3 regions of the Planomonospora sp. ID91781 genome follow, and region 3 is predicted to be linked to each of the others. Evidence: riboswitches for the same ligand, from Rfam matches in the RefSeq annotation. Region 3 holds a riboswitch; each other region holds the start of a gene.
What was found. Region 3 has a riboswitch for cyclic di-AMP ahead of HS048_RS14400 (C40 family peptidase). Riboswitches for the same ligand answer to the same signal wherever they lie in the genome.
Positions count from the first base shown of each region.

Region 1 (5,542 bases), on a different contig from region 3:
TATCCAGCACAAACACACATCTTCCCTGCATCGCGATGTGGTAATTTGATGGAAGTTGTTTGATTAAGGAGTGGGTCAATGCTCGCCCAACAGCGGCAGCAGGCGATTCTGGAGCGGGTGCGCAGCAGCGGCGGCGTCCGCGTCGCCGATCTCGTCCGGGAGCTCGGCGTGTCCGACATGACGATCCGCCGGGACCTGGAGGTCCTCGCCGAGCGCGGCCTGCTGGAGAAGGTCCACGGCGGGGCCACCGCCGCCGGCCCCGGATCGACCGAGGAGCCCGGGTTCGCCGCCAAGTCGGCCCGCCAGCAGCCGGAGAAGGAGGCGATCGCCCGGCAGGCGGCCCGGCTCGTCCGGCCCGGCACCGCCATCGCGCTCTCCGCGGGCACCACGACCTGGACGCTGGCCCACTTCGTCACCGACGTCCCCGAGCTGACGGTCATCACCAACTCGATCCGGATCGCCGACGTCTTCCACCGCTCGCCCCGCGCCGACCGCACGGTCGTGCTGACCGGTGGCGTGCGCACCCCCTCCGACGCGCTGGTCGGACCGGTCGCGGTCGCCGCGATCCGCGGGCTGCACGTGGACACCCTCTTCCTCGGGGTGCACGGCATGAGCTCCCGCGCCGGGTTCACCACGCCCAACCTCCTGGAGGCCGAGACCGACCGCGAACTGGTCGCCTCCGCGCACCGCCTGGTCGTGCCCGCCGATCACACCAAGTGGGGCACGGTCGGGATCAGCACCATCGCCCGCCTGTCCGAGGCGCACGTCGTCATCAGCGACCCCGGACTGCCCCAGGAGGCCCGCGAGGAGATCTCCGCCCAGACGGGCGAGCTCGTCATCGCCGAACCGGAGCAGGACAGGCAGGTGGCGGGCCGGTGAAGCGCACCCTCACCCACCTGGCCGACGGCCGGGAGCTGTTCTACTTCGACCGGTACGACGACGCGGACCGCGGCGCCGTCGACGAGCGCGAGCTGCCGCCCCGCCCGGCTCCCTCGGAGCTGCGCTACGACCCGCTGACCGAGGAGTGGATCGCGATCGCGGGGCACCGGCAGAGCCGGACCTTCCTGCCCCCCGCCGACCGGTGCCCGCTCTGCCCGTCGGCCCCCGGCCGCCTCTCCGAGATCCCCGCCTCCTCCTACGACGTCGTCGTCTTCGAGAACCGCTTCCCCTCGTTCTCCACTCCCCCCGGCACCCACGATGATCCCGGCGGCCACGCCGGGGCGGGCGTGATCGGCGGGACCCGCCCGGGTCTGGGCCGCTGCGAGGTGGTCTGCTTCACCTCCGACCACGACTCGTCCTTCTCCTCGCTCTCCCCCGCACAGGTCGAGCTGGTCATGGAGGCCTGGATCGACCGCACTGCGGAGCTGTCCGCGATCCCCGGAGTGGAGCAGGTGTTCTGCTTCGAGAACCGGGGAGCGGAGATCGGCATCACCCTGGCCCACCCGCACGGCCAGATCTACGCCTACCCCTACGTCACCCCGCGCACGAAGCTGACCCTGCGGGCCGCCGAGCGCCACCGGGAGCGGACCGGCGGCAACCTGTTCGCCGACGTCCTGGCCGCCGAACGGGAGGCCGGGGTGCGGGTGGTCGCCGCCAACGAGCACTGGACGGCGTTCGTCCCGGCCGCGGCCCGCTGGCCGTTCGAGGTGCACGTCTACCCCCACCGGCGGGTCGCCGACCTGAGCGGGCTGGACCGGGCCGAGCGCGCGGCGTTCGGCCCGCTCTACACCGGCGTGCTGCGCCGGCTGGACGGGCTGTTCGGCGTGCCCATGCCGTACGTCGCGGCCTGGCACCAGGCGCCGGTCAACGTCGGGCGGGACCTGTCGTACGCGCACCTGGAGCTGTTCAGCATCCGCCGGGCGCCGGACAAGCTGAAGTACCTCGCCGGGTCGGAGGCCGCGATGGGGGCTTTCGTGAACGACGTCCCGCCCGAGGAGGCGGCCCGTCTCCTGCGCACGGCGATCACGGATTGATCACTGCATGGTCTCGGCTTGGAGTCGCATGACCATCTCATTACCACTACTATCCTTCAGTCATCGGCTTCAACAGCAGATATGCCTAATCCCGGGCGCCTCGCCCGGGAGCCGGGGAACCACCGCATCTGGGGTGAACCACATCAGTGGAAGGGCTTCCTCCAGCCCGAACCCGTCAGCTAACCCGGCCGGCTGAAGGAGAGGAGAGTTCGTGGCGGCTGCGTCGCCCGCGTCGTCTGCGTCACCTGCATCGCCGATGTCCCCCACGTTCCGTCACCGCGTGGCCGCGGCCGTCTGCCTGGTCTCGGCGCTCGGCCTCACCCTCGGCGTCCCCGCCGCGGGCCTCGCGGAGCCCAAGCCCACCGAGGCGGAGCTCCGCAAGGACCTGAAGAGGCTCGGCAAGAAGGTCGACGGGCTCATCGAGGCCTACGCGGCCAAGCGGGAGTCCGTGCGCAAGGCGGAGAAGGCGGAGAGCGTCGCCAAGGACAACCTCCGCAAGGCGGAGAAGACCTACCAGGAGGCCAAGCAGGAGGTCGACTCGATCGCCCAGCTCCGCTACCAGAGCAACTCCGGCGACCTGCCCGTGCTGCTGTTCTCCGGTGAGGGCGACATGGCCGCCGCCGCCGTGATGGAGCAGCTCGTCGCCCAGCAGTCCGCCTACCTGGAGGGCTTCGCCGTCAGCAGGGACCGCAGGAAGCAGGCCGCGGAGCGGGCCGCCCGGCTCACCGAGGACCTCCGCGAGGAGGCCGAGGAGGTCGAGGACCGGCGCGAGGAGGCCGAGAAGGTGATCCGCGACATCAAGCGGAAGCTGGACCAGCTGGTCCCTCTCGGCTCCGGCCGCCGCGCGGACGGCAGCTGGGTGCCCCAGCTGCCCAACGGCCCCGACAACATCACCGACCGCACCCGGAACATGCGCGACGTCGTCAAGCGGCGCTTCGAGTTGACCCACACGGTCGGCTGCTACCGGAGCATGAACGACGGAGGCGAACACCCCCTGGGCCGTGCCTGCGACTTCATGATGAGCACCGGTGGGGCGATGCCCTCGGCCGCCGGCCTCAGGCTCGGCGACGAGATCGCCGCCTGGGTCCTGAAGAACAGGGGCAAGCTCGGCGTCAAGTACGTGATCTGGCGCCAGCGCATCAACCACGGCTCCGGCTGGCGCTTCATGTCCGACCGCGGCGGCAACACCGCCAACCACTACGACCACGTGCACATCTCGATGCTCTGACCCGCCGCCCCCGGCCGGACAGGACTTCCAGCCGGGGACAAAACGGTATGACAGTGGTCGGGCGTGCGGGCAGGATGAGGACCCATGACTGACAAACGGGTCAATCCCCCCTTCATCGCCGATGAGACGTCCATGCTGCACAGCTGGCTGGACTGGCACCGCGAGACCCTCGCCGTCAAGTGCGCCGGCCTGACCGAGGAGCAACTGCGGCTGCGCGCCGCCGCGCCGTCCGCGCTCTCGCTGCTGGGCCTGGTCCGGCACCTGGCCGAGGTGGAGCGCTACTGGTTCCGCGAGATCCTGATGGGCGAGGACGTGCCCGACCTCTTCTGCACCCGGGAGGACCCCGACGGGGACTTCGACAACGTGGAGACCGCCTCGGCCGAGGAGGCGTTCGCCCACTGGCGGACCGCGATCGAGGACGCCCGGCGCCTCGCCGCCGGGCTGCCGCTGGAGACCGCGGGCAAGACCCTGCGCAGGGGCGAGGAGGTCTCACTCCGCTGGATCCTGGTCCACATGATCGAGGAGTACGCCCGGCACAACGGCCACGCCGACATCATCCGCGAGCACATCGACGGCGTCACGGGCGAGTAGCCGCGCCCCGGGCCGGGTCTGCGGTCCCGCCGTCCGGGACCGTGCCGGACCGGGTGCCGGGAGGGGGCGCCACCGGATCACCGGGCGCCGGGACCGTACCGGACGCCACCGGCGTGTCGGTCCCGCCGCCCTCCAGCGCCCCGCCGCCCTCCAGCGCCTCGGCGATCAGGCGGTCGAGGGCGGCCGAATCCGCCGGACGGGCCGTGGCCGCCTCGGCGAACCGGGTGAGCAGCCGGGCGAACGCCTCCCGGTCCGCCCGGTCCCAGCCGGCCATCAGGCCGTCGAGGTAGGCCCTCCGGTAGCGGACCACCGCCTCCAGGACCCTGCGTCCGGGCGCGCTCAGCACCAGCCGGGCCCGCCTGGCGTCGACCTCGGACTCCTCACGGGTCACCAGGCCCGCGCCGATCGCGTCGTTGACCAGCCTGCTCGCCGTGGACGGGTCGACGTCGAGCTGCTCGGCGACGGCCCCCACGGTCACCTCGGCGACGTCCAGGCTCAGCTTGTGCACGGCGTGCACGACCATCACGTTGGACATCTGCACCGGCCGCTGCGGATCGGCGGCCTTGCGCGCGCGCAGCGGCCGCGACCATATCCGGCGCAACCGGAACAGCGCCACGTCGATCACCGCTCCGGGCGTCCCGTCCTCCACGGCCCCACCCTATCGGCGGCCCGCCGCGGCGGGCCGCGCCCGAAGCCGGGTCAGCCGGCCAGGCGGATCGGGTTGACCAGGTCGGCGTACATCAGCAGGCCGGCCATGATGATCATCGTGAAGGCCAGCACGTAGGTCAGCGGGAGCACCTTGGCGATGTCCACGTGCGCCGGCTCGGGCCTGCGGGTGACACGGGCGAAGCCGCGTTTGACCCCCTCCCAGAGACCGCCGGCGATGTGGCCGCCGTCCAGTGGGAGCAGCGGGATCAGGTTGAACAGACCGATCGCCAGGTTGAAGCTGGCCAGCAGGCTGACGAAAACGGCCGCCTTGTTCTCCAGCGGGGCGTCGGAGGCCGCGATCTCGCCGCCGATGCGGCTGACGCCGATGACGCCGATAGGGCCGTCCTTGTCGCGCTCCTCCCCGGAGAAGGCGGCGTTCCAGACGCCGACCATCTTCTCCGGGAAGCGCAGCAGCGCGGCGGCGGTCCTGGAGGTGATGTCCCCCATGTGCACGACCACGGCGCCGAAGTCCTGCTTCTCGATGACCTGCTTGGGGCTGACCCCCAGGTAGCCGACCCGCTCCGTCTTGCCGGGCTCGTCGAGGGACTCGCGGTCCTGGGCGATGAGGGTGGCCGTGACGGTCATCGGCTGCCCGTCCCGGGTGATGCCGATCTGCACCGGCCCGGCGCCGCTGCCGCGGATGGCGCGGGTCGCCGCCTCCCAGGTGGCTGCGGGCCTGCCGGCCACCGAGACGATGACGTCACCGGGCCGCAGCCCCGCCGCGGCGGCGGGACTGGCCGCGTCGGCGGCGGTGCACTCGGGGTTGGCGGCGTACTGGGCGGCGGTCTTCACGCACGCCGGGACCGAAGCGATCTCCGTCTTGTGCACCGTGACGCCGAAGCCCATCAGCACGACGGCGAACAGGACGAAGGCCAGCACGAAGTTCATCGCCGGGCCGCCCGTCATGATGATGACCTTCTGCCACCAGGGCTTGCGGTAGAAGACGCGGTCCTCATCCCCCGGACGGACCTCCTCCAGCGCGACCTCTCGGGCGTTCTCGATCAGGCCCTGCCACGGGCCGGTGGAGACCGAGCGCACCTTG
Region 1 is NZ_JABTEY010000002.1:2,289,025-2,294,566, forward strand. It holds gene HS048_RS29350 (DeoR/GlpR family DNA-binding transcription regulator) at 79-879, shown strand; gene galT (galactose-1-phosphate uridylyltransferase) at 876-1,973, shown strand; cyclic di-AMP (ydaO/yuaA leader) riboswitch at 2,046-2,181, shown strand; gene HS048_RS29360 (hypothetical protein) at 2,254-3,201, shown strand; gene HS048_RS29365 (DinB family protein) at 3,286-3,792, shown strand; gene HS048_RS29370 (MarR family winged helix-turn-helix transcriptional regulator) at 3,779-4,441, opposite strand; gene HS048_RS29375 (RIP metalloprotease) at 4,492-5,542, opposite strand, start outside.
Region 1: it holds a riboswitch for cyclic di-AMP, as region 3 does, so the genes downstream of both, HS048_RS29360 (hypothetical protein) here and HS048_RS14400 (C40 family peptidase) in region 3, are expected to answer to the same signal.

Region 2 (5,542 bases), on a different contig from region 3:
ATGGCGCCGGGGATCACCAGCATGACGCCGTTGTCGACGATCTCCATGACGATGATCGAGACGGTGTCGGCGGCCAGCGCCAGCTTGATCGCGGTGCCCCAGTTCACGCCGGCCCGGCGCAGCGGGATCAGGGTGAGCAGGTAACCGAAGAAGAAGGCCAGGGCGACGGCCAGGATGATGGTGGGCGCGGTGGACCAACCCAGGGCGGTGCCGATCACCAGGCCGAGGACCTCGCCGATCGCGCAGCCGGTGAGGCAGTGCAGGGTGGCCGAGGCGGCCATCTTCCAGGTGGTCTTCTGATCATGGCCCGCGTGGGCGTGGTGGTCGTGTCCCCCGTGTCCATGGTGTCCCTCCGGCTGCCCATGACCGTGGTGCATCTCGTGCCCTGAGTGGTGCGTCGGTTCCGACATGGTGAGCTCCTTCGTCGATCAGGACTGACACGCTTCAAGATATACCCCATAGGGGTATCGGGCAAGCCGATCTTCCCCGAGGGGCGCCACCGGCGGATCCGCCGCCCGCCGATGGCCGGACCGGGGCGGGATCCCGGCGAGCAGGGAACCTACTATGGAGGGTCGGCGATGGGTCGACAATGGCCGGTGATCATCGCGCCGCCGGGTTCGTAAGCAGCGCACTGCCAGGCCGGTGCCGCCGCAGCGGATCACTCAGCTCCGCCCAGGCCGCCTTCTCCCGCGGAGGATCGAGCACCTGCCGGCACCTACGACGGCCGGTAGCATTGAACTATCCGCAGGCAGAGGGGAGACGCACACGATGCGTGGTCTGGGAGACCTGGAGTCCGCGATCATGGATCGCCTGTGGTCGTATCACCGGCCTGCGTCGGTCAGGGATGTGCTCGACGATCTGCGCCGCGATCGGGAGATCGCTTACACGACGGTCATGACGGTGATGGACAAACTGCACACCAAGGGCCTGCTGCGCCGTAAACAGGTCGGCCGGGCGTATGTCTACGAGACGGTGGCCAGCAAGGAGGCCTACACCGCCGAGCTGATGCGTGCCACGCTCACCTCCGGCGGCAACCAGGCGGCCACGCTGGTGCACTTCCTGGAGCGGCTGTCCCCGGAGGAGTCCGAAGCGCTCGAGGCCGCGCTCAAAGTGTATCCGACCAAGGGCCGCGCATGATCGCCGCCGTGATCCTGGCGTCGTACGCCGTCGTCGCCGCGGCCTGGCTGCCCCGGCTGCTCGACCGCGGCGCGTGGGCCGAGCGTGCTCCGCGACTGGCGATCTCCGTATGGCTGGCCGCGTGCGTCTCGGTGGTCGCCTCCGGTCTCTTCGCGGCGTTCGCCGCCGCGGTTCCGGCCTCCGTGGTCGGGCATGGGCTGGCCGCGTTCTTCGAGGCATGCGCGGAGCTGCTCACCGATGGAGAAGCCGCCATCTCCACGGGCGCCCGCGCCGCTTTGTTCGGTGCCGCTCTGGTCGCAGGCAGGGTGGTCTACTGCGGGGCGGCCGTGCTCGTCCGTGCACAGCGCGAACGCCGGCGGCACGCCGACATGTTGAACATCCTCGGCCGCCACGACGGTGATCTGGAAGCGGTGGTACTGGAGCACGACGAGGCCGCGGCCTACTGCCTGCCCGGACGGCAGGGCAGGACGGTCATCACGACCGCGGCTCTGCAGTCCCTGGCTCCCGAGCAGATCGCCGCCGTGCTCGCCCACGAGCGGGCCCATCTGCGGGGGCGTCACCATCTCGTGCTGGCCGCCGCTGAAGCCTTCTTCGTCGCCTTTCCCCGCCTGCCGCTGTTCGCCCAGGCCCGCACCGAGGTCACCCGGCTGGTCGAGTTGCTCGCCGACGATGTCGCTGCCCGCCAGCATCCGCGCATCCACATCGCCGCCGCCCTGGTACGGCTGGCCACCGGCAGGACTCCGGCGTTCATGCTGGGTGCCGGTGGCGAGACGGCGCTGACCCGGGTCAAGCGCATGCTCAATCCGGCCGCTCCCCTCGGCCGCAAGGAGCGCCTGGCCGGCTTGGCCGCTGTCGCTCTGCTGCTCGCCGGTCCTGCGGTCGTGGCCGCGATCCCGGGTGTGGCGTCGCTGCTGGCCCACCACTGCCATACGCTTTCGATCTTCTAGACACCGCACCTTCTACGATGATGGATAGTAGATGGCGGTAGCATCATGCCATGGCCTCGATCGACCGGCATCGTCGTGTGCGCGCAGGCGCCGTCCTGGCGCTCGCGCTGCTGTCCGGTACGGCATGCGCCGCACAGCCGTCCACGCAGACCGCCGATGCCGCCGATCCTGGGATCGGTCACGTTCACGGGCTGGGGGTCGACCCGGCCGACGGCACGATCTACATCGCCGGGCACTACGGCCTGTTCCAGGTCCGTTCCACCGACACTGCCCGGCGGGTCGCCGATCGCGTTCAGGATCACATGGGCTTCATCGTGATCGGGCCGAAGACCTTCCTGGCCAGCGGGCACCCCGCGGCGAACGACGTCCCATCCGGCGGCTCCCCGCACCTGGGCCTGATCCGCACCACGGACGCCGGCCTCACCTGGAGCACGGTCTCGCAGGCAGGCATCGCCGACTTCCACGCCATCGCACCGGCGGGGACGACCCTGTACGCCTACGACAGCCAGAGCGGGCAGGTGCGGCGCAGCGGCAATGAAGGCCAAGGCTGGGCGCCGGGAGCCGCGCTGCAAGTGATCGACTTGGCCGCTCACGAGGAGGAGCCGAACCGGGTCCACGCGACCACTTCCGAGGGAGTGCAGGTCAGCAAGGACGGCGGCCTGACCTTCGCCGGGCTCGCCGGCTCCCCTTTGTTGTCCCACCTTGACGCGCTCGGCAAAGACGACCTGGTGGGGGTCGGCGCCGATGGCCGTGTGCACGCCAGCGCCGACGGCGGCGCAACGTGGCAGGCCGCAGGCCGCCTGCCCGGCCAGGCCGCGGCTTTCACCGCCGTCGACCGGCAGCGTCTCCTTGCGGCGCTGCAGGACGGGACCGTCCTGGAATCAACGGACGGAGGACGCGGCTTCTCCGTCGTCTACCGGCCCGCCCTCAGCTGAGCCGCACGCCCGCACCTTCTCCGACCGCCCCCGTTCCGTCCGCGGGCGCCGCGTCGTCACTGATCGCAGCCGGAGGCCGGGGCCGGATCAGTGCGAGCTCGCCGCGCCGGCGAGGACCCGGCGGTAGGCGCAGACGCGGTCCTCGACACTGTCCAGGCAGCAGCTGGCGCACTTCTCTCCATGGACGGCGGTGTAGAACAGGCAGCACGTCCGGCGCAGGTAGAACAAGCCCTCCCTGCCGCCCTCGGAGAGCCGGACCATCTCCCCCAGCCCGCCCAGCCCCGGCGGGCAGGCGGCGAGGAAGGCATCATGGGAACGGTGCAGCAGGTCGACGTCGGCCCCGGGCGTCCTGCTCGCGGCGCCGAACGCCGCGGCGCACCCCTGGGCGATTCCGCCGTGCAGCTGGCGCTGGCCCGCGCGGCTGCGCACCCGCAGCGCATCGGCGAGCGGGAACAGGTGCTCATCGAGCACCTGGCCGACCAGCAGCTTCAGCCGTACGTCCGCGGTCATCTGTGAGGTCTCGGCCAGCCGGGGGCGGCGCAGCGCGACGGCGCCGAACCCGTGGTGGTCGTCGAGCCGGAGCGCCACGTTGTCCGGCCGCACATCCAGCACCTCACCGTACAGTGCCCAGGCCAGCAGGGCGGGAGCCGTGACCGTGCCCGCGTAGACGGCCATCACGGTCAGCGCCGTGGCGTGCGCCGACACCTGTCCGCTGGCGGTCCGCTCGGCTTCGAGCACCCGGGTCAGCTCCTCGGAGGCGGGGTCCAGCAGCCGGTCGGCGGCGACCCAGTCCTCGCCCGCGTCCAGGCCGTCCTGCAGCCGGTAGCGCTCGCCGTAGCCGGCCAGCGCGGTGAGCACGGCTGCAGGGCCGGGAGGTGGATGCGACACGTCGGGGGAGCTCCTTGCATGAGGGACGGCGTTGTCCGCGCACCATTGTGGGCCATCGACACAGCAGGCCGACGTAGCGGGGCGGCACGTCGGCGGCTCGGTCAGGTGATCGCCGTCCAGCGGCTGTTTACGGTCGGACGCCCGATGAGGCGCCCCATACGGCGCAGCCTGCGGTGAGGAACCGGCGTGCTTCACTCGCGTCTCTCCTTTTCGTGACCGCCTACCGGGCGAACTGACGGGTTCGGGCCAAGAGTCGCCCTACCGCCGACGGGACGGATTCACCCTGCGCGCTCGTGGAAAGGTCCGCGGGTTCGCGCGATGGGTCCCCGGTTCCCCCGGCGGAGGCGTCTGGGCCGGCGCGGGATCCGACGGCAGGCGGGCCGTCTTCCCGATGAAGGCAGATCATCAGACGTTACGATGCGATGTAGTAGATGCGTGTCGGCAAGATGAATAAAACGTCACATAACGTCCGAAAGCTCTACCTTGGCCAGGGCTGTCCGTAAGATCTTCCGGCCGCACGATCGCAAGGTCTTGCCCATCCGGATGCCCCAGTTCCCGGCCGCGCCCGCACTCACCTGGATGCGGTTTCACTTGCGCATGAGAGCCTCTCCGCCTGCTCATGACGGTTGCAGCAAGGGTGCGGGACGAACACCGGCTTCGATGATGCACGCCACTGTCTCTGCGGTGCCCTGCAGCGGATTCCGCCCCGCACCCCGGGGGACGGCAGCTCCACTCCCCGCCTCCTATCGGGGTCAGCGAATCGAATCCCTGACTTTCCTCAGGAACTATCTGCCGTAGTCGAATGTCCAGGCGACAACAGGATGACCCCGGGCTGTTCCTGCACGACCACGCCTTGACGCGTGGCCGGAGAGGGCGGCTGTGGCTTACGCCGTACCGGCAGGAGCTTCGTGTCCCGCGTCATGAGAGCCCTTTCCCCGCGCAGGTCAGTAAAGGAACGTACCGTTGCCCGTTCTGTCGCACGCCTTCGGCCGCCAGAGCCTGTCCATCAGCCTGATCGTCGCCGGCATGGCAAGCTTCACCGTCCTGTCCGCTGGGACGGCTCATGCAGCCGACATCCCGTCGATCACCGACAGCGACTCCGGCGCGGCTCCCTTCTCGCAGATGCAGACCCGGATCGCCGAGATCGAAGCCCAGATCGCGATGATCGAGCAGGGGACGATGCCGTCTCAGGCCCCGGCCCCCGAGACCTCAGCACCGGCCCAGCCGCGCAGTGAGGTCATCCAGTCGCCCGATCAGAACCTGACCACCGATGGCCGAAGCGACGCGCTTGCGGCGCCGGACCAGCTCCCAGAGCTGCAGATGCCGGACCGGTCCCAGGCAAAGGGTCTTTCCGGACCGGCCGCGCCGCTGACCGCAGGCACCAAGGTCCAGCAGCTCATCGCCACCGCCCTCAGCAAGGTCGGCGAGGGCGAGGCCGCGGACGGCACGTCCTTCTACGGCAAGTGGTACGACAAGTACACCAAGCAGAAGGGGTTCGCCGCCGCCCCCTGGTGCGACATGTTCCTGGCGTGGGTGGCCGTCGAGCACGGCGCGCAGGATGCGATGGGCATCTACGCCTACACCCCCTGGCACGCGCAGTGGTTCAAGAAGCAGGGCCGCTTCGACCGCGCCCCG
Region 2 is NZ_JABTEY010000002.1:462,052-467,593, forward strand. It holds gene HS048_RS21350 (DUF4396 domain-containing protein) at 1-410, opposite strand, end outside; gene HS048_RS21355 (BlaI/MecI/CopY family transcriptional regulator) at 769-1,137, shown strand; gene HS048_RS21360 (M56 family metallopeptidase) at 1,134-2,084, shown strand; gene HS048_RS21365 (F510_1955 family glycosylhydrolase) at 2,135-3,019, shown strand; gene HS048_RS21370 (IucA/IucC family C-terminal-domain containing protein) at 3,107-3,907, opposite strand; cyclic di-AMP (ydaO/yuaA leader) riboswitch at 4,110-4,264, opposite strand; gene HS048_RS21375 (CHAP domain-containing protein) at 4,871-5,542, shown strand, end outside.
Region 2: it holds a riboswitch for cyclic di-AMP, as region 3 does, so the genes downstream of both, HS048_RS21370 (IucA/IucC family C-terminal-domain containing protein) here and HS048_RS14400 (C40 family peptidase) in region 3, are expected to answer to the same signal.

Region 3 (5,542 bases):
CCGCGACCGAGCGGCTGCGCGCCGCCGCTCCGGCGCCCGAGGTGGTCGTCCTGACGACGTTCCACGCCGACGCCCAGGTGCTGCGGGCGCTGCGGGCCGGAGCGGCCGGGTTCCTGCTCAAGGACATCCCGCCCGCGGACCTGGTGGCCGCGATCCGCCGGGTCGGGGCGGGCGAGCCCATCCTTTCGCCCGCGGTGACCCGCCAGCTCATCGCGCACGTCGCCGACGACGGCGCCGGCGCGCGCCGCGAGCGGGCGCTGGGGCTGTTGTCCGGTCTCAGCGACCGGGAGCGGGAGGTCGCGCTCGCGGTCGGCAGGGGGAGGTCGAACGCGGAGATCGCCGCCGAGCTGTACATGAGCGTGGCGACGGTCAAGGCCCACGTCTCCCGGATCCTGGCCAAGCTGGGGCTGAACAACCGGGTCCAGATCGCGCTGACCGTCCAGGACGCCGGGCACCTCGGCTAGCCGGTCCCCGCCGTGCCGTACGGCGGGGTCCCTCGCCGTACGGAAGCCGCGGCCGGTGTCCCACCGTGTCGGGGGCGGGGTGGGAGGGCCGTACCCTTGACGGATAGACCGATCCGAGTAGGGGCCGTTGATGAGTTCAGCCGGAGAGGGCCTGTCTCGTCCGCTGCCCGAGCAGGTCCGCACGCACGTCGTGGACCTGGCGTCCCAGGTCCTGGGATCCATGCCCGCCGCCGCGGTGCCGCCGCCGCTGCGCAACATCGCCAGGTTCGAGCCGCGCAAGCGCGCCCGGCTGGGCAGCACGCCGATCGCGGCGCAGCTGGAGACGGACAAGGAGTTCCGGGAGGCCGTCGCCGAGGTCCTGGCGGCGAGTCTGCCCGAGCTGGTCGCCGGGCTGGCGGAGGGCGCCGTCCCCCCGGCCGCCGAGCCCGTCCTGGTCGCCGCCGCGGCCTATCTGACCAGGCCGCCCGGCTGGGTGGAGATGGTGGAGACCGCCCGCGCCGATCTGGAGCGCTCGGCGGCCGTCGCGGAGGGTTCGGCGCAGGAGCAGGCGGTCACCCGGCTGCGCGAGCAGCTGGCCGCGCAGAAGACCGCGGCCAGGGAGGAGTCCGAGCGGCTGCGCGAGCAGCTCAAGGCCGCCCGGGCGGAGGTCTCCGATCTGCGCCACAAGCTGCACGCGGCCCGGGAGCGGGCCAGGGCGGCCGAGGCGCACGCCGCCGCGATGGAGGAGGCCGCGCAGGAGGCCAGGGCCGCCGCCGCGTCGGCGGGCAGCGCGGGGGAGAGCGAGCTGCGCCGCCTGCGGGAGCGCCTGTCCGACTCCGAGCGGCAGCTGGAGGCCGCCCGCCGGGCCGCCCGCGAAGGCCGCAGCGAGGAGGACACCAAGGTCCGCGTGCTGCTCGACGCGCTCGCGGACGCCGCGGCCGGGCTGCGCAGGGAGCTGGCGCTGCCCTCGGGCATCAACCGGCCGGCCGACTCGGTCGCCTCGGTCGCCCCCGGCAGGCCGGGGGTCCGGGCGGTGCCCGCCCGGGCGCTCGCCGACGACGACCCCGCCCTGCTCGACCAGCTGCTCGCGCTGCCGCAGATCCATCTGATCGTGGACGGCTACAACGTGACCAAGACCGGTTACGGCACCCTCACCCTGGCCGACCAGCGCAACCGTCTGCTGACCGGGCTCGGCGCGCTGTACGCGCAGACCCGCACCGAGCTGACCTGCGTCTTCGACGGCGCCGAGCTGGACGGGCCGGTCCCGGTGTCGGCGCCGCGAGGGGTCCGGGTGCTGTTCAGCGCGCCGGGGCAGATCGCCGACGACCTGATCCGCCAGCTGGTCCGCGCCGAGCCCGTCGGGCGGGCGCTCGCGGTGGTCTCCTCCGACCGCGAGGTGGCCGAGTCGGTCCGCCGCATGGGGGCGCGTCCGGTGCCCGCCGCACTGCTCCTGAAGCGCCTCGGACGCGCCTGAGCCCTCCGCGGCCGCTCGTCGTCTCCGCCGGGCCGGGTGCCCGGCGAGAGCGGGAAGGCGGGGAAGCGGGCGAAAAGGTGAGCTGGACCTTACTGGTTCTGTACTATTCGCCCCAGGTCTTTACGGCGGGAGGGCGTAGTAGTGGCCGTGGCGGGTATGCCGAAGTGTTATGGGCGGGTGCCCGTGGCGGCCGGACTGGCTCTCGTGGCGTTCCTGCTGCCGGCGTTGCCGGCCGGTGACGCGCTCGCCGAGCCGAAGCCGACGATCGCCGAGGCCAAGAAGAAGCTGGAGAAGCTCAACGACCAGGCCGACAAGATCGTCGAGAAGTACAACCAGGCCGGCGAGAAGTGGAAGAAGGCCCGCACGCGCTACCGGACGCTCAACGGCGCCCTGGAGAAGCAGAGCGCGAAGGTCGCCGGTCTGCGCCGGGAACTGGTCGCGATGGCCGTCAGCGGCTACCAGGCGGGCACGGTGACCGGCTGGGAGAGCCTCATCACCCGGCCCGACCCGAGCGACCTGCTGAGCGGCCTGGCCGCGGTGGACCAGATGTCGGCCCTGCGCGCCCAGTCCCTCAACGCCTTCGACGAGGCCACCAAGACCCTGCGGACCGACCGGGACAAGGCCAAGACCGCCCTGGCCGAGGCCGACGAGTACCGCGACGAGCTGGCCGAGCAGAAGGCCAAGGCCGACAAGATGGTCAAGGCCCAGATCAAGCTCCTGCGCGAGCTCGGCGCCTACCGGGCGGGCGACCCGAACAGCCCCGGCATCACCTACACCGGCTCCGCCTCGGGGAGCGCCCGCAAGGCGCTCCAGTTCGCCTTCGCCCAGGTCGGCAAGCCGTACCAGTACGGCGGCACGGGACCCGGCGGCTGGGACTGCTCCGGCCTGCTCCAGGCCGCCTGGCGCGCCGGGGGCGTCAGCCTCCCGCGGACGACCTGGGAGCAGTGGAGCTGGGGTGCGAGCCGCAGGGTCTCCCTGGACGACCTCCAGCCCGGGGACCTCATCTTCAGCGAGGGCCTGGGACACGTGAGCATGTACGTCGGCGGCGGCCAGATCGTCCACGCCCCGCAGACCGGCGACGTCGTGAAGGTCGTCGACCTGTCGGCGTACGGCCGCCGCCTGGTGGGCGCGGTCCGTCCCTGACGCCGCCCCCGCTCCCGTCTCGGAAGCAGTCCTCCGCCCCGTCCCTGACGCCGCCCCCGCCCCGCCCTGCCCCGTCTCGGTCCCCGTCCGCGCCGCCCGAGCCCGCGAGCCCCGCGCTCGCGGGCTCTTCCGTGTCAGGACAAGATCATTACTCCTGTTACTGGAGTTACGGGAGTGACAACGTTCAGGCAGCGGATCTCCAAATGTGACGAGGGTCATATCGCGGTGGTGGACTCGCCGTTATCCAGCGGTTATGAAAAGAGGGAAGAGGCTCCCCGATCTTCGGACGGGGCAGCGTCTTTGCCGATGTTTGGGGATCGGGGTAACTTCTGGCGTCGCGACGAGCAAGCCATGCCGTCGCAGTGCACCGGCCTCTCGGGCTGTGTCCAGATGAATAATCCAAGCGGTCACGCGAAGCACCTACACCGTCGTGACCTGCCGAATCCATGCAGCCATGAGGCATGGAACCGGGGAACCAAAGGCATGCTCCCATTGCCAGGGGTGAATCGGCACGCCGTTGTGCCGTAGGGCGTCTTCCCTGCCCGAATCCGTCAGCTAACCCGGTAGGCATCAGTGGAAGTCCCAAGGAGAAATCCTGTCTACCACCCTGCAGAACCCCTGTTCGTCGCGCCTTTTTCGCCTTTCCGTGGGCGGTTTCGCGCTCACTCTGACCGCGTCGGCCGGTGCGGTCGGAATGAATTCCGCGCAGGCGCGGGCGGCGACGAACGGCGCGACCGCGGTACAGGCCGGAGCCGTCGCGGTCACCCGGATGAGCGGCGCCCCCCTCACCGGGGCGAGCGCCAAGGCGGTCACCAGGCTGAGCAAGGCCGCGCGGCAGAAGGCGAAGGCGGCCAAGGCCGTCTCGGTGGCCAAGCGGCAGGTCGGCGCCCCCTACCGCTGGGGCGGGACCGGTCCCCGTGCGTTCGACTGCTCGGGCCTGGCGCAGTACTCCTGGCGCAAGGCGGGGGTACGGCTCCCGCGGATCACGCACAGCCAGTACCGCGCCGTCAGGAAGAAGGTCTCGTGGCGCAGCCTGCGCCCCGGTGACCTGCTCTTCTTCTACGGCAAGGGCCACGTCGGCATCTACGTCGGCAAGGGAAGGATGGTCCACGCGCCGAGCAGCGGCAGGACGGTCCGGATCGTGAAACTGAAGCACTACTACCGCTCCTCCTTCGCCGGAGCGGTCCGCCCCGGCGGCTGACCGGGCCGTCCGGCGGCGGGCGTGCCGCCGGAAGGCGCAGGTGCCGAGCGGCCCCGCCCGTCCCCGTGACGGGCGGGGCCGCTCAGCGTCCGGTACGGGGACCGCTCCGTGCCCGGCGCCCGGGCGGATCCGCCGGCCCGCGTCGCGTAGCATCGGCGCACATGTCCGTCCCCCAGGGGCGCCGCGCCGTACTCGCCGGGATGCTGGCGCTCACGGGCGCCGCGCTGGCCGCGTCCGCGCCGCTCCCGGCCGTCCCGTGGCCGGGAGCCGTCGTGGTCCGCGGGCAGGGCTCGGTCGTCGTCGGGGACCGCGCCGTCGCCGGTCTGCTGGCGGACCTCGCCGCCCGGGCCGACCGCGCCCGCCGCAGGATCGCCGCGATCTGGGGGCCCGTCCGCCCGGTGGTCCTGTTCCCGGAGACCGACGCGCAGGCCGCGGTGCTCGCGGGCGCCGCCGGGGTCGCGGCCACGCGCGGGCTGGCCGCGCTGGCCACCGCGGACCGGGTGGTCGTCCTGCCGGGCGGCTACGCGCGGCTCAGCGAGGTCGGCAGGGACGTGGTCCTCACCCACGAGCTCGTCCACGTGGCCACCGGCGCGACCCGGGGCGGCCGGGTGCCGATGTGGCTGTCGGAGGGGTTCGCCGACTACGTCGGCTACGCGGGCACGGGGCTGGACGTCCGCCGGGTCGCCGCGGAGCTGGCCCGGGAGGTGCGGGCGGGCGTGCTGCCGGACCGGCTGCCCGGTCCGGGGGACTTCGCCCCCGGCGGGGCGCGGCTCCCGCAGGTCTACGAGGAGGCCTGGCTCGCCTGCCGCTACGTCGCCGCACGTTTCGGCGAGCGGGCCCTCGTGAGGCTCTACGGTAGCGATGTCGGGACCACGCTCGGCCTGACCGCGGCGGAGTTCACCGCGGGCTGGCGCGACCACCTCCGGAAGGAACTCGCATGACGTCGAGCACCGCGCGGGCGTCCGGCGCCCGGCCCGGGAGCCCGCGGGCGGCGGGGTGGGCGCTGGCCGCCCTCGGCGCGGTCACCCTGGGGGTCGTGGCGCTCAGCACGCCGTGGCGGGCGCTGCCCGCGGCGGCGCCGCGGGTGGAGCCGGATCCGGCCCGCGACTTCACCGCCGGTCAGATCGCCCGGTCCCAGGCGTTCGACGCCGTGGTGGGCCCGCCCGCCTACCTGTCGCTCGGCCTGACCCTGGTGGCGGCCGGGCTGCTGGTGGCCACCCCGCTGGGCGCGCGGCTGCTGGAGCGGCTTCCGGGGGGACGGTGGTGGCTGCGGGTGCTGCT
Region 3 is NZ_JABTEY010000001.1:3,167,857-3,173,398, forward strand. It holds gene HS048_RS14385 (response regulator transcription factor) at 1-464, shown strand, start outside; gene HS048_RS14390 (NYN domain-containing protein) at 595-1,917, shown strand; gene HS048_RS14395 (C40 family peptidase) at 2,074-3,060, shown strand; cyclic di-AMP (ydaO/yuaA leader) riboswitch at 3,487-3,645, shown strand; gene HS048_RS14400 (C40 family peptidase) at 3,755-4,261, shown strand; gene HS048_RS14405 (hypothetical protein) at 4,423-5,202, shown strand; gene HS048_RS14410 (M48 family metallopeptidase) at 5,199-5,542, shown strand, end outside.